Regions from separate parts of the Limnobaculum parvum genome, predicted to be linked through region 1. Evidence: riboswitches for the same ligand, from Rfam matches in the RefSeq annotation. Region 1 holds a riboswitch; each other region holds the start of a gene.
The links. A riboswitch is a leader RNA that binds a small molecule or an ion and turns the genes downstream of it on or off. The one in region 1 is predicted to bind thiamine pyrophosphate.

Region 1 (4,895 bases):
TATCGTCGCTTGAGGATAAAGCCATGACTGAACTATCAATGCAGGAAGATATGGCCCAGCAAGGACGCCGTCATTCATCAGTGGTTTGGCTGACGTTATTGGGTGGAATACTGCTGTTTATCTGGGCGAGTTTTGCTTCATTAGATGAAGTGACCGTGGGAACGGGGAAAGTGACGCCTTCAACTCGCGCTCAGGTCATAGAGAGTCTGGATGGCGGCATTGTTTCTGCCATGCCGGTACATGAAGGCGACATTGTTAACAAGGGACAGGTGCTGGCCCAGCTCGATCCTAAACGTTTCCAGTCTAACTATGGTGAGGCGGCATCACGGGTTAGAACTCTGCGAGCCTCTGCAGAGCGTTTGCGTTCTGAATTGACTGGGGCACCGCTGGAATTCAGTCCCGATACATTACAGGAACCAGAACTGGTGGCGCGGGAACGTCAACTGTATGAATCAAGGCGGCGTAATCGGGACGAAACGGTTTCCAACTTGCAGCGTTCGTACGATCTGGTTAACGCCGAACTGAAAATGACCCAGCCACTGATTGAAAAAGGGGCCGCCAGCCGGGTTGAAGTGATTCGCTTGCAGCGTCAGGCCTCTGAGTTACAGGGAAAAATTGATGAAGCACGTAATCAGTATGCGGTGCGGGCGCGTGAGGAACAGGTAAAAAATAACGCCGAGCTGGATGCCCAAATGGAGGGGATGACGGGCAAAGCCGATCAACTGGATCGCGCCACGCTCTATTCTCCGGTGCATGGTGTGGTAAAAGATATTCAGGTCACCACCGTGGGCGGCGTTTTGCCTCCGGGCGGTAAGTTAATGGAGATTGTGCCGCTGGAAGACCATCTGCTGATTGAAACCCGAATCAACCCGCGTGATATCGCGTATATTCGGCCAGATCTTCCGGCAACGGTCAAACTTACCGCTTACGACTCCTCTATTTATGGCAATCTGGATGGAACCGTGGTGGTGGTTTCACCGGATACCATACAGGATGAGGTGCGGCGAGATCAGTACTATTATCGGGTTTATGTACGCACCAAAAATGCCGATCTGCATAATAAAAACGGTAAGCGTTTTCCGATTATGCCCGGCATGGTTGCCAACGTAGAGATTAAAACCGGACAGAAGACGGTGCTGGATTATTTGATTAAACCGCTGAATAAGGTGCAGGAGGCATTGCGGGAACGTTAATGATTCCCCCGACAATGTCTTGATCCTTTGACTCAATCGTCTAATATGTTACTTCGACTCGGGGTGCCCTGTGCAACATGTACAGCGGCTGAGATATCACCCGTATTACCTGATCTGGATTATGCCAGCGTAGGGAAGTCACGGTATCCCACCGGTACTGCCTTCTTTAACGCCGGTTGGGAGCTTTATGAATTTATCTCACAACCTTCAACCTTTTCCCGCTTCTGCTGCGGCCCATTGGCTGACGCAACTACGAACCGCTTCCCCCTTAGTTCACTGCCTGACGAATCAGGTGGTGCAAAATTTTACCGCCAATGTTCTGCTGGCTTTAGGTGCTTCACCGGCAATGGTGGTGGCTCGACAAGAAGTCGGTGATTTTAGCGCGATTGCCAACGGGCTTCTGGTCAATGTGGGAACCCTGAATGAAACTCAGGCAGAAGCTATGTTGCTGGCCGTTGCGTCGGCAAATGGTGCGGGTGTTCCTTGGGTTTTGGATCCGGTAGCGGTCGGCGGACTGGGCTACCGTACCGACTTCGCCCGCCAATTACTGACCATGAAACCCACAGCCATTCGCGGTAATGCTTCCGAAGTTATGGCGCTGGCCGGTTTTAACTCAGCAGGACGCGGCGTTGACAGCACCGATGACTCTTTAGCTGCGCTACCCGCCGCCATCGAGTTAGCCAACCACAGTGGTGCCGTCGTGGCGGTGACCGGCGCTATTGATTATGTGACCGACGGTCAAACCTGCTATGCCTTACCTTTTGGCGATCCGTTAATGACCCGAGTGGTGGGAACGGGCTGCGCGTTATCGGCGGTAGTGGCCGCATTTTTATCACTGGATAAAGAGAAGGCTCTCGAGCTGGTTGCCAGTGCCTGCATGATGATGGCCTTTTGCGGTGGTATGGCTGCCGGAGCAGCGACCGGGCCGGGGAGTTTTGTTCCTCGTTTTCTTGATTTACTTTATCAACTGCAACCAGAACACCTGATGGGTAAAACATTATGAGAATTAATGCATTAACTATTGCCGGTACCGACCCCAGCGGCGGTGCTGGCATACAGGCTGACTTAAAAACCTTCTCTGCCTTGAGTGCTTATGGTACCAGCGTGATAACCGCGTTGGTTGCACAAAACACCCTCGGTGTGCAGTCAGTTTATCGCATTGAGCCTGATTTTGTGGCAGCCCAGCTTAGTTCGGTGCTGGACGATGTGCGTATCGACAGTGCCAAAATTGGCATGTTGGCCGAATCAGATATTGTACAGGTCGTGGCTGAGTCATTAAAACGCTACCCCATTCCTTATGTGGTGCTGGATACCGTGATGGTAGCGAAAAGTGGCGATCCGTTACTGGCTTTGGATGCAGTAGAGGCCATTCGCCGTCAGTTGTTGCCGATAGTTTCTCTGATTACGCCTAACCTACCGGAAGCTGCCGCTCTGCTTGATTGTCCTGTTGCCACCAGTGAGTCAGAAATGTTGGAGCAAGGGAAAGCGCTGTTAGGGATGGGCTGTTCGGCGGTGTTAATGAAAGGCGGTCATTTAAGTGAGGCGGAAAGCCCGGACTGGTTGATTACCCCACAGCAAACGCTGCGCTTTAGTGCCAAAAGAATCGCTACGAAACATACCCACGGAACCGGGTGTACGCTTTCCGCCGCGCTGGCAGCGTTACGCCCTCGCTGTGATAGCTGGGCGCAGACGGTACAAATGGCTAAAGATTATTTGCAGCAGGCATTGATCATGGCGGACAGTCTGGAAGTGGGGCACGGCATCGGCCCGGTACACCATTTTCATCGCTGGTGGTGATAATAAAATCTTCTGTAATTAACTAACGGGCTAGGCCCGACACACTCTATGGTTGAGTTCAGATGGTCTTCCGGTCGAGCACGAAACTAATATACGCGCTTTAGGTTTTACGACCGGATTGTCCATTGACGCTTATTTATTAGGTTTTCCTGTCAGGTAACAAACACAGTGAAGACTACAGACTGTGTTCCGTGACTTTTTCAGCGGAGCTTTCTTCCGATAACTGCTCACTGGCAACCATAGCCAGTGTGGTATCCAGCATACGGTTAGCAAATCCCCATTCGTTATCACACCATACCAGCATTTTTACCAGATGCTGACCGCTGACTCGGGTTTGTGTACCATCGACAATGGCGCTGTGCGGGTCGTGGTTGAAATCGGTGGAGACCAGCGGCAGTTCGGTATAATCCACAATACCCTGAAAGGTATGTTTAGCCGCCTGTACAAACAGTTGATTGACATCCTGTACGCTCACCGGTATTTCCAGCGTAACGCTCAGGTCGATCGCCGTTACATTGATGGTGGGCACTCGCACCGAAATCGCTTCAAAACGATCGCAAAACTTAGGGAAGATACGGGTAATCCCTGCTGCCAATTTGGTATCTACGGGAATGATTGACTGGTTAGCGGCACGGGCGCGGCGTAAGTCTTTGTGGTAAGCATCAATGACGGGCTGATCGTTCATTGCAGCATGAATGGTGGTTACCGTGCCGGAGCGAATTTCAAAGTTGTCATCCAATAGTTTGATTATCGGAATAATGCAGTTAGTGGTACAAGACGCATTGGAAACGATACGGTGTTCAGCTTTCAATTCATGGTGGTTAACGCCATACACAATGGTTGCATCTAAGTCGTTTCCTCCTGGATGGGAGAAAAGAACCTTTCTCGCACCGGCTGCAATATGCGCTTCACCATCGGCACGGCTGCCGTAAACGCCGCTGCAATCCAGTACGATATCTACGTCCAATGATTTCCACGGCAGATTGGCAATCTCTTTGTGATGAAATAGCTGCATTGCATCATCATCTACCCATAGCATTCTGCCTTCTTGGCGGACGCGACGGGCAAAGCGTCCGTGGGTTGAATCATATTTCAATAAGTGCGCCATACCATTAGGGTCGGCTAATTCATTGATAGCAACCACACTGATTTTTTTATGATGTTCTGACTCGTATAAAGCGCGTAAAACGCTGCGACCAATACGGCCAAATCCATTAATAGCTACTCGGATGGTCATGTTATTCCTTTATTGTTCGTTATCATGCCGGTTGGTTAGCGTAATGCAAGAAAGTGAGTGTGCTGTGAGATAAAAATATCACAAGCTAGACTAGCGATAATTGTTCTGATGATGCCGGAAGATAATGGACAAGATGACAGACTTCAGGTGCCTGTGTAAAGCTCGCTAATATCCTCCTTGTATAATTCGATGGACTATCATTAACTGTAGTCATTATCCCGTAGTGATGAGGTCGGAATCTTTATGATTAGAATATCGTTAATCTCTTGTATTGCGCTGTTTTTACTGGGATGTACTTCCCAGTCTTACACGGAACCTTGCCCGCGTGGCTCCGGCTGTGTTGTTAACGATCGGGAACAACCGATTTATGATTATGACGCTGACTCCAATAGCATGAAAAGGGATCGCCGCATGGAGAGGATCAGAGATCAGGGGGCGGCAGATAAATCTACCGATCAGGGAACCGTATTTGGCTGGTAGCGCTATTTTAGGCTAGGGGCAGCAAGATCCGGCTACAACACTGATAATGGATATCCTAGCCATAGACCTTTTATCAGACATCGGCGTACCCGTGAGGCGGTAAAGGTTGATTATCCATCCAGACTTTGCCCTCACGCATTGCCAGTCGGCCATCCATAAACCAACTGACAACTAGCGGATAGATGCGA
Region 2 (4,895 bases), 1.8 Mb from region 1:
ACCAAAATCACCGATAGACAGCACACTGGCAAAGGCTAATGCCTGAGCGAGCGGGCGCTTCAGGGCTTTTAATTCGATCCAACGTAGCCGATTCCAGCCAGTCAACCCTAATGATACGTTAAGTAAAGCGTAACGCTCCCCCAGATCGCGCATTGGGTTTTCCAGTACTTTTAACGCATAAGGGATAGCCATCAAAGCATTAACCAGTATTACGATGCCGTCAGCGGAGTCAGGTAGCCCGGTGGTACTATTTAGCAGCAAAAAGAAACCCGTAGCTAAAACAATGGCTGGCATCGCCAAAATTACCATGCCACTGATTTCGAGCCTAGCTCCCCAAGAATTGTGGCGTAACCTGAGCTCTCTGCTACTCCACAACAACATTGTGGTCAGTGCCAGACTGAGCAATCCGGAGCCCAGAGCAATACGCAGTGAGGTGAACAGGGATTGCCACATTGCGCGTTGTTGTAGCACTTCAGGTACGGTACTGTTAATACCGTCTAACACCACGGCTGCCAGTGGCGGGAGCATCAAACATAAAGTCAGGGTAATCAGCAAGCCATCGGCTATTTTACTTAGTCGGGAATCTTGCCTGTCTCGCCATCCTTGACCATAGGTGTTTCCCACGGGGAGCGATGGGTTGAAACGTTGGCTGAGAAGGACAATCGATAGGCAGCAGACCAGCTGAATTAATCCTAATAACGCCGCGCGCTGAGGATCAAAGTCGTAATGCAGCGCCTGATAAATTGCTAGCTCAACGGTGGTCGCTTTAGGGCCGCCACCGAGGGATAATACGGTAGCAAAGCTGGCAAAACATAGCATAAACACTAGCGCACCGGTTGGCAGAAGTTGGCGCTTTAGGGCTGGCCATTCAACAAAACGAAAACGCTGCCACGAGCTCATACCTAATTGAGCGGCGAGCTGGCGTTGTTCAACGGCAATACCTTCCAGCGATTGGAGAAGGAGCCGTGTCGCGAGAGGTAAATTGAAAAAAGCATGAGCCAGTAAAATGCCCTGTAATCCATAGGGTGAAAAAGCATAGTCTATCCCCAGAGCATTTAGCAAATTAGCCAGCCAGCCTCGTTGACCATATACGCTAAGTAAGCCAAAAACAGCGACCAGCACCGGTAATACTAGCGTCATTGCACACAGACGTAACATTAACGTTCTACCGATAAAACGCCGGCGGTAGAGTGCGCGGGCAACAAAAATAGCCGGTATCAGGGATACCAACACTGACAGGAATGCCTGCCAGAAGGTAAAGCGTACGACGTGCCACAGATAGCTATCATTCAATAGCTGTCGGATATCTCCTGCAGGAGAATAAAGCCATAGCGCAGCAAAAGCTGCAAGCGCAACGCTGAGGATCAGCGTTGCAGCAATCAAACCCGGCCAGAGCCAGGAAGGGATTAATGGCTGACGGCGTTTTGCCATGCCTGAATCCATGAACTACGGTGTTGTGCTACCTCTTCAGGGCTAAATTCCAGTGTTGCTGAAGGTTTTGCTGTTTGAGTGAAGGCTTCTGGGAGTGGAATATCAATAACCGGATACATCCAGTTGGTGGTTGGGATTTCCTGTTGGAATGCCGGCGTCATCATAAAAGCCATAAACTTAGCTGCTAACTCGGGCTGTTTGCTATTAGCCAGCAGACCTGCAACTTCAACCTGCATATAGTGACCTTCACTGAAGTTAGCCGCGACATAGCGATTATCTTTCTCTTCTATGATGTGGTAGGCCGGAGAGGTGGTATAGCTGAGGACTAAATCGGCCTCACCTTTAAGAAACAGGCCGTAAGCGTCACTCCAACCTTTGGTTACAGTGACTGTTTTCTTCGCCAGCTTTTGCCAGGCCTGTGGCGCTTTATCGCCGTACACTTTTTGCATCCACAACAGTAAACCGAGTCCTGGGGTGCTGGTGCGTGGATCCTGATAGATAATTCGCCACTGTTCCGGGCTTTCAATCAGCTCATTCAGGCTTTTGGGTGGTGTCTTTAATTTTTCCGTATTGTAGACAAAGGCAAAGTAGCCATAGTCATACGGGATAAAGGTATCGTCTTGCCAGCCGCCGGGTAGCGTCAGTGAGTGGGCATTTACATCCAGCTTGTGTGGGACAAACAGGCCGGATTGTTTCGCAGCAACCAGCAAATTATTATCTAATCCCAATACCATGTCTGCGGTACTTTTTTTACCTTCCATCTTTAAACGATTAAGCAATGAAACGCCATCAGCTAGCGGAACCAGTTTCAATTCGCATTGGCACTGTGCTTCAAAGACTTTCTTGATCTTCGGACCGGGGCCCCAGTCAGAAGCAAAAGAGTCATAGGTATAGACGGTTAACGTTGGACGGTTTTCTGCCCCATTGGCCAGAAACGGGCAAACGGCAAGAAACCCGATTGCGGTGATGAGTTTTTTAAACACTTTGCACTCCCCTAAATAGTTCAGTCGGAAACAAAGGTCTTTGAGTTGGTTAAGCTATTCAGTAGGCATAGGAAGAAACTGAACACACTCTCAAATCCCTCCGCCGGGATTAACCGGATCAGGTTCTACGGGTATGGTCTGGTGTGATTTCACACGTTAAACACATTCTCAGCTTTATGTCGCACCCCGTTGAGAAGGACACATTGTAGAGTCTGTTTTGTCCGTGGGGAAGGGGATTATTATCAGGAGTGAATACTAACTTATTTCATTATCGGTGGTTTTACGTGGATAGCGTATAGTGAGACGAAACAAAACGAGTGTCCGTTTGTTTAATGATTTCGGAGTCATAAATGAATGTTGTTATGTTGTTGTACCCTAATATGACGCAATTAGATCTAACGGGGCCATTTGAGGTGTTTTCCAGCGTTAAGCAATTTAATGTCCATCTGGTGTGGAAAACCCTTGAGCCAGTTAGGGATACGCACGGCCTGACAATCTTGCCAACGGTCACTTTACAACAATCTCCTCAAGCCGATATTCTTTTTGTTCCTGGTGGTCCAGGCCAGTTGGCGTTAATGGAAGATCAGCAAATACTTACTTTTTTACGCCAACAGGCAGAAGGCGCTCAGTATGTTACTTCGGTGTGTACTGGCTCTTTAGTTTTGGCGGCGGCTGGATTATTGAGCGGCTATCGTGCAACCAGCCACTGGCTTTCGCTTGAGCAACTGGCCTATTTTGACGTTGAGCCGGTGAATCAGCGAGTGGTGGTTGATGGTAATCGAGTAACGGGAGCCGGTGTGACTTCTGGTATTGATTTTGCCCTGACGTTATTGGGCAAAATAAGGGGACCGGAAGAAGCAAAAATGGTGCAACTCAGAATGGAGTATGATCCTGCACCACCCTTTGTTGGCGGGTCACCTGCTAGCGCAGAAATAGAGTTGGTTGATAGAATTCGTACAACGACTCAAGTATTTCAGCAACAGCGGCAGGCGGTGTCTGAGAAAGTCGCCAAAAAAGTACGGAAGTGAGAAAGAAAATAGCGAGATGCGCCTCTTGGTGCGACTCACTATTGTTTTTAATCGCCATTTATAAAAAAGATATTTATCAACAATAGTCATTAATATATTTTGCTTTATCGTTGAAGTGGTCTTTTTATTTCTATGAAAATAAGTCGATATTAAGACATCTCCTTATGGCGATCTTATCTATCGGTAGGATGCTAAGTGTTTACTCATTTTATTTAATTTTTTAATTATTCAGCCTTATTTAGGATGTAAAATTGGTTTAAATCAATAGAAATAAAAAAATTATTTGTGATAAAAATAAACTCGCCTTAAATATTTAAGGCTTTTTTTTCTATCAATATTTTTTATTGATTAATATATCCATAAAAGGGAATTATCATGCGTGAATTACAAAATAGTGAAATTGAGCAAGTGAGTGGTGCTTGGGCTGCAAACTTTAGTGATGCTATAGAAGGCGCTTTAGTTGGCCTTGGCGATGGTTTTTCAACGGGCCTAGGTTTAGGTACTAAAGTTGCTGGCGAAGCGGGTGGCGGCATTCTGGGTTTTGGCCTGATTGGTTCAGCTGTTGGGGCAGCGGTAGCTAGCGTTGTTGGTGGTATTTATGGCGCTGTTGGTGGATTCGCTTTAGGTAAAACTGAAATTAAATCTATCGCTAAAGAATATCGCGACGCTTTCACTAGCTATAAGTGATCTGACCGTTAGGTTGTAAAGCATATTAAAACAGAGAGCTTTGCTCTCTGTTTTTTTTGAGTGGTTAATAACGATAGTATAAATTATTAGTGAAATGTGTATTGCCTTTATTAATTTTCACTCTGATTAGAGTTCTTTTAATATAAAAATAATTGACATGTGATAATGACTGTTTATCCGGTTTTTAAATTATAAATTTTAATAATTAGTACAATAACTTTAATGTGCGTTAATTGGTTTTAATTTAAATGGAAACAGATAAATAATAAGATATCCGAAAAGGTTAGGCGTTTTTCCAGCATTAGAGGTCACTTGTGATTAACGTTGTTGGATGGGTTCTCTTTTTGGGTATGAATTATCACAAAGGGGCCTGCATATGCTGGCCCCTTTGTGTTTGACTAGTGTTTGGTTAATCCTATCTTCTAGCGCAGAAAGGCAGGTTGTTTAGCTTCATAGGCGCTAATTGCATCATCATGCTGTAGTGTCAGACCGATACTATCCAGCCTGTTAATCATGCAATGCTTACGGAAAGGGTCGATGTTAAAGGCATAGTGTTTACCACCGGCAACCACTTGCTGGTTTTCCAGATCAACGGTAAATGTCACGCCTTCCTGATGAGCAACCAGTTTGAATAATTCATCAACTTCTGCCTCAGTTAAAATGACTGGCAACAGTTGGTTATTAAATGAGTTACCGTAAAAAATATCAGCAAAGCTAGGCGCGATAACGACCTTAAATCCGTAATCTGTCAGGGCCCAAGGGGCAT
Region 3 (4,895 bases), 630 kb from region 1:
GATCTTGTTGCGCCCGATCTTTGGCAAAATCCCTCACTTCCTGAGAAATTTTCATTGAGCAGAACTTTGGCCCGCACATTGAACAGAAGTGAGCAACTTTGCCGGAAGCTTGGGGCAATGTTTCATCGTGATAAGCCCGAGCAGTTTCCGGGTCGAGGGCCAGATTGAACTGATCTTCCCAACGAAATTCAAAGCGGGCTTTTGACATGGCGTTATCGCGAATTTGCGCACCGGGATGCCCTTTCGCCAGATCGGCAGCGTGAGCGGCAATTTTGTAGGTAATAAGCCCCTGTTTGACATCTTCTTTATTTGGTAAACCAAGATGCTCTTTGGGAGTGACATAACACAGCATAGCGCAGCCAAACCAGCCTATCAGGGCAGCACCAATCCCGGAGGTAAAGTGGTCGTATCCCGGGGCGATATCGGTTGTCAGTGGCCCTAAGGTATAAAAGGGGGCTTCATGGCAGTGCTCTAACTCAAGGGTCATGTTTTGGCGAATCATGTGCATGGGAATATGACCAGGGCCTTCAATCATTACCTGAACGTCATACTCCCAAGCGATTTTGGTGAGTTCACCGAGTGTTTTTAGTTCTGCAAACTGTGCTTCATCATTGGCATCCTGAATGGAGCCGGGGCGCAGGCCGTCACCCAGCGAAAGTGCAACATCGTACTGGCTGCATAACTCACAGATTTCGCCAAAGTGTTGATAGAGAAAGTTCTCCTGATGGTGAGATAAGCACCATTTCGCCATGATAGCGCCACCCCGAGAGACAATTCCCGTCAGGCGATTGGCGGTCATCGGCACATAACGTAGCAGCACTCCGGCATGAATGGTGAAGTAATCGACGCCTTGTTCAGCCTGCTCGATCAGCGTGTCTTTAAATACTTCCCAACTGAGGTTTTCAGCAATACCGTTAACTTTTTCTAGAGCCTGATAAATGGGGACGGTACCGATAGGCACCGGGCTGTTACGAATAATCCATTCGCGTGTTTCATGAATATAGCGCCCGGTAGAGAGGTCCATTACCGTATCGGCGCCCCAGCGGGTAGACCAAACCAGTTTCTCGACTTCTTCTTCAATAGAGGAGGTCAGTGCTGAATTACCAATGTTAGCGTTCACTTTTACCAGAAAATTTCGGCCGATAATCATGGGTTCTGATTCTGGGTGGTTAATATTCAGAGGAATGATGGCTCGGCCTGACGCTACCTCATTACGGACAAATTCCGGGGTGATATTGTCCGGCAATACGGCACCAAAGTTTTGCCCTGGGTGTTGTTGCTTCAATACCTCGGTGCGAATCCGTTCCCGCCCCATATTTTCGCGGATGGCAATAAATTCCATCTCTGGGGTTACGATACCCGCTCTGGCGTAGTGTAACTGGGTAACGCGTTTGCCGGGTTTGGCTTTGCGGGGTGCGGGGAGATGCGTATAACGCAGATGGTCTAACCCTTCGTCAGCCAACCTTTTTTGGGTAAAGAGTGAGCTGACCTGAGGCAAAAACTCAGAATCACCACGTTGTTCGATCCAGTTTTTCCGTAGCGTTGATAGCCCTTGTCGAACATCCAGCGTTGCCAGAGGATCGCCATAGGGACCTGAAGTATCGTAAACCGGTATGGCTTCATTGTCCTGATATTCAGGATTTTCTTGGTGGCCACCCACCAGCGTTGGTGATAACTGAATTTCACGCATGGGAACACGCAAATCGGCTTGTGAGCCTTGCAGATAGATACGTTTTGAATTGGGAAAGGCGCTTCCCTGTAGCTGGTCAATAAATTGCTGCGCCTGAGCGCGTTGGGTTCTTCGGTTAGACATAGCAAGCTCCTAATATCATTAAGGATTGCTTGTCCGGAGCTCGGAGAGGGAGTAATGATAAAGCCGAAAAGGCGTTAAACGTTTTCGGTTTATCTGAATGATATTACTCTTGTTCCCTTCGCGGGTATTAGCCCGATCAGGTTCCGCGGATCCCGAATTAACGGTCTCAGCCTGTGTCACTAGGTGGCACTAGGCACTCCGACAAGATTAATCACCAAACACAGTGATACAACACAGTATAAGTCAGCTAACAAAAACCATAAGTGGTTTTCCCGCTCGGTTTATACTCAAATGGTGCCAGAAATTAGCACCACCTTTAGTTATTTTTCTGATGCAGTGGATGAGTGATGGCTAAGCCAGCTATTGGTCGCTTCCTGAATCAGTTTATCTTCCAGCGAGAAGCGTCTTTCCAACAGTTCACCAACGGTTGAAAGATCTTCATGCAGTTGTAATATGGTGTCTTCGTTGATGCCCTTTTCGACATAATTGTCGTAGAACGCCATAATCTTTTGGGTATTCTCTTCTAATCTCGGGTAGGCTTTTTGGCCAATAAGCAGATTTGGGCTACTGGCGCCCTCTTCCTGAGTAATGACTTTGTCATAAATATGAAAATGGCAAGAGGAGAGATAGTCCACCAGATGGTGTCCAAAATCGATTAGGGCTTTCTCATCGAGAGGGACATTTTTTTCTTTATTTGGCTTAATACCAACAAGACGGTAATAAGTAACCAGTAGGTTTTTACGTGATTCTAACCACTGATCAATCAGTTTGATTTTGCCGCCCACGCGCTCGGCTAAGCTTTCGAGTTGGTTTAGCATAGTGTTTCCAGAGTGATGGCTGTTAGTAAAATAGCAAGTTAAAGTAATGTAAATCTATTGTTGTTAGATTGCCAGCAAATTAAGAGGTTGAGCAAAACGTTTATGGAACAACAACTACAAGGTAATGAATCTGGCTGGTGGTTATTGAGCCACGCCGGGAAATTATGGTTGCCAAAAGGTGAGGTTCCCTGTGGTAGTGCTAAAGATTTTGGCTTATCCGGTGAAAAAGCCCATCGAATTGGTGAGTGGCAAAGTGAGTCTGTTTGGCTGGTATGTAAAGAACGCTCAAGGGATATGGCTTCGGTTCGGCAATTGCTAAATGAAGACCGTGGATTGTTTCAACTTGCAGGCAGAGCGGTTCAGCTAGAGGAATTCTATCGGGCACATAAGTTCTGTGGCTACTGTGGTCATCCTATGTATAGCAGCGATCGGGAGTGGGCCTGTTTGTGCAATAACTGCCGCCAGCGCAACTATCCGCAAATTGCCCCTTGCATTATCGTTGCGATCCGTCGTGAAGACCGGATTTTACTGGCGCAACATAACCGCCATCGAGGGGGATTTACACCGCACTGGCTGGCTTTGTTGAAGTGGGGGAAACACTGGAGCAAGCGGTAGCCCGAGAAGTACAAGAAGAGAGTAATTTGCAGGTGACTAATCTGCGCTATATCTCCTCTCAGCCTTGGCCGTTTCCACACTCCCTGATGATGGCTTACTTAGCTGATTACGCGGGCGGAGAACTGAAAATCGATACTTCAGAATTGCTGGATGCTGACTGGTTTCGCTATGACAATCTTCCTCAACTTCCTCCTCCGGGTACGATAGCGCGTCGATTGATTGAAGATACCATCGCATTATGTCGATCTGAGCATGATGATTAGCATTTTGCCGATTAGGATATGGGGTAGATATAGTAATATGCCCTCTTTATATTGGAAGAGCTTGTTGCATGTTACAATGCGCGCAATACCAGAAGGATAAAAATAATGAATCAATTAAAAAACGATCGCTATCTGCGTGCGTTATTACGCCAACCTGTTGATATAACCCCTGTCTGGATGATGCGTCAGGCCGGGCGTTATTTACCTGAATATAAAGCAACCAGAGCTGAAGCCGGTGATTTTATGTCGCTGTGCAAAAATGCCGAACTGGCTTGTGAAGTGACATTACAGCCACTGCGTCGTTATGCACTGGATGCGGCTATCCTGTTTTCCGATATTTTAACCATTCCTGATGCGATGGGGTTGGGACTCTATTTTGAAGCCGGTGAAGGCCCTCGCTTTGAACGTCCTATCACCTGTAAGGCGGATGTTGATAATCTACCGGTTCCCGATCCGGAACAGGAATTGGCTTATGTGATGAATGCGGTACGTACTATCCGTCGTAATCTGGCTGGAGAGGTTCCTCTTATCGGTTTTTCTGGCAGCCCGTGGACATTGGCGACCTATATGGTTGAAGGCGGTAGCAGCAAAGCATTCACTAAAATCAAAAAGATGATGTATGCCGATGGACCTGTGTTGCATAAGCTACTGGATAAGATCGCAGACAGCGTTGTTTTATATCTGAATGCCCAAATTAAAGCCGGTGCACAGTCAGTAATGATTTTTGATACTTGGGGCGGTGTGTTAACCGGGCGTGATTATCTGGAGTTTTCACTGGCCTATATGCACAAGATTGTTGATGGCTTGATTCGCGAAAATGAAGGTCGCAAAGTGCCGGTGACGCTGTTTACTAAAGGCGGAGGTCAATGGTTAGAAGCCATGGCGAATACCGGATGTGATGCGCTCGGTCTGGACTGGACTACCGATATTGCTGATGCCCGTAAGCGGGTGGGCGAGCGGGTGGCGCTACAGGGCAATATGGATCCTTCCATGCTGTATGCTCCACCAGCCAGAATTGAACAGGAAGTGGCGAGTATTCTTTCTGGATTTGGTCACGGTAACGGTCACGTATTTAATCTGGGCCACGGCATCCATCAGGATGTTCCACCTGAGCATGCTGGTGCTTTTGTCGAAGCGGTTCATAAACTGTCTCGCGCCTATCATGATTGATACCGCTTCTTTGCGGGCTGAACAGTCTGAAAAAGCCCAGTTGATTGTCAGAGACGATCGGCTGGGTTTCACTGAACCTGATTGGATTGCCGGTGCAGATGTCGGTTTTGAACAAGATGGAACCATAACTCGGGCAGCGATAGCCATTCTGAGCTATCCCAAGTTGGAATTGGTGGAGTACCAGATTGCCCGGGTACCTACAAATATTCCCTATAT

Region 2: it holds a riboswitch for thiamine pyrophosphate, as region 1 does, so the genes downstream of both, thiB (thiamine ABC transporter substrate binding subunit) here and thiM (hydroxyethylthiazole kinase) in region 1, are expected to answer to the same signal.
Region 3: it holds a riboswitch for thiamine pyrophosphate, as region 1 does, so the genes downstream of both, thiC (phosphomethylpyrimidine synthase ThiC) here and thiM (hydroxyethylthiazole kinase) in region 1, are expected to answer to the same signal.

The regions. Positions count from the first base shown of each region.
Region 1 covers NZ_CP029185.2:1,023,391-1,028,285, forward strand. The annotation lists gene HYN51_RS03880 (type I secretion system permease/ATPase) at 1-13, shown strand, start outside; gene HYN51_RS03885 (HlyD family efflux transporter periplasmic adaptor subunit) at 24-1,193, shown strand; TPP riboswitch at 1,243-1,346, shown strand; gene thiM (hydroxyethylthiazole kinase) at 1,381-2,196, shown strand; gene thiD (bifunctional hydroxymethylpyrimidine kinase/phosphomethylpyrimidine kinase) at 2,190-2,990, shown strand; gene epd (erythrose-4-phosphate dehydrogenase) at 3,166-4,227, opposite strand; gene HYN51_RS03905 (hypothetical protein) at 4,471-4,707, shown strand; gene purN (phosphoribosylglycinamide formyltransferase) at 4,781-4,895, opposite strand, start outside.
Region 2 covers NZ_CP029185.2:2,779,084-2,783,978, reverse strand. The annotation lists gene thiP (thiamine/thiamine pyrophosphate ABC transporter permease ThiP) at 1-1,431, opposite strand, end outside; gene thiB (thiamine ABC transporter substrate binding subunit) at 1,407-2,414, opposite strand; TPP riboswitch at 2,492-2,613, opposite strand; gene HYN51_RS11650 (DJ-1/PfpI family protein) at 2,765-3,442, shown strand; gene HYN51_RS11645 (DUF5862 family protein) at 3,818-4,129, shown strand; gene leuD (3-isopropylmalate dehydratase small subunit) at 4,552-4,895, opposite strand, start outside.
Region 3 covers NZ_CP029185.2:388,480-393,374, forward strand. The annotation lists gene thiC (phosphomethylpyrimidine synthase ThiC) at 1-1,813, opposite strand, end outside; TPP riboswitch at 1,910-2,024, opposite strand; gene rsd (sigma D regulator) at 2,134-2,631, opposite strand; partial or broken gene nudC (NAD(+) diphosphatase) at 2,734-3,509, shown strand; gene hemE (uroporphyrinogen decarboxylase) at 3,615-4,679, shown strand; gene nfi (deoxyribonuclease V) at 4,672-4,895, shown strand, end outside.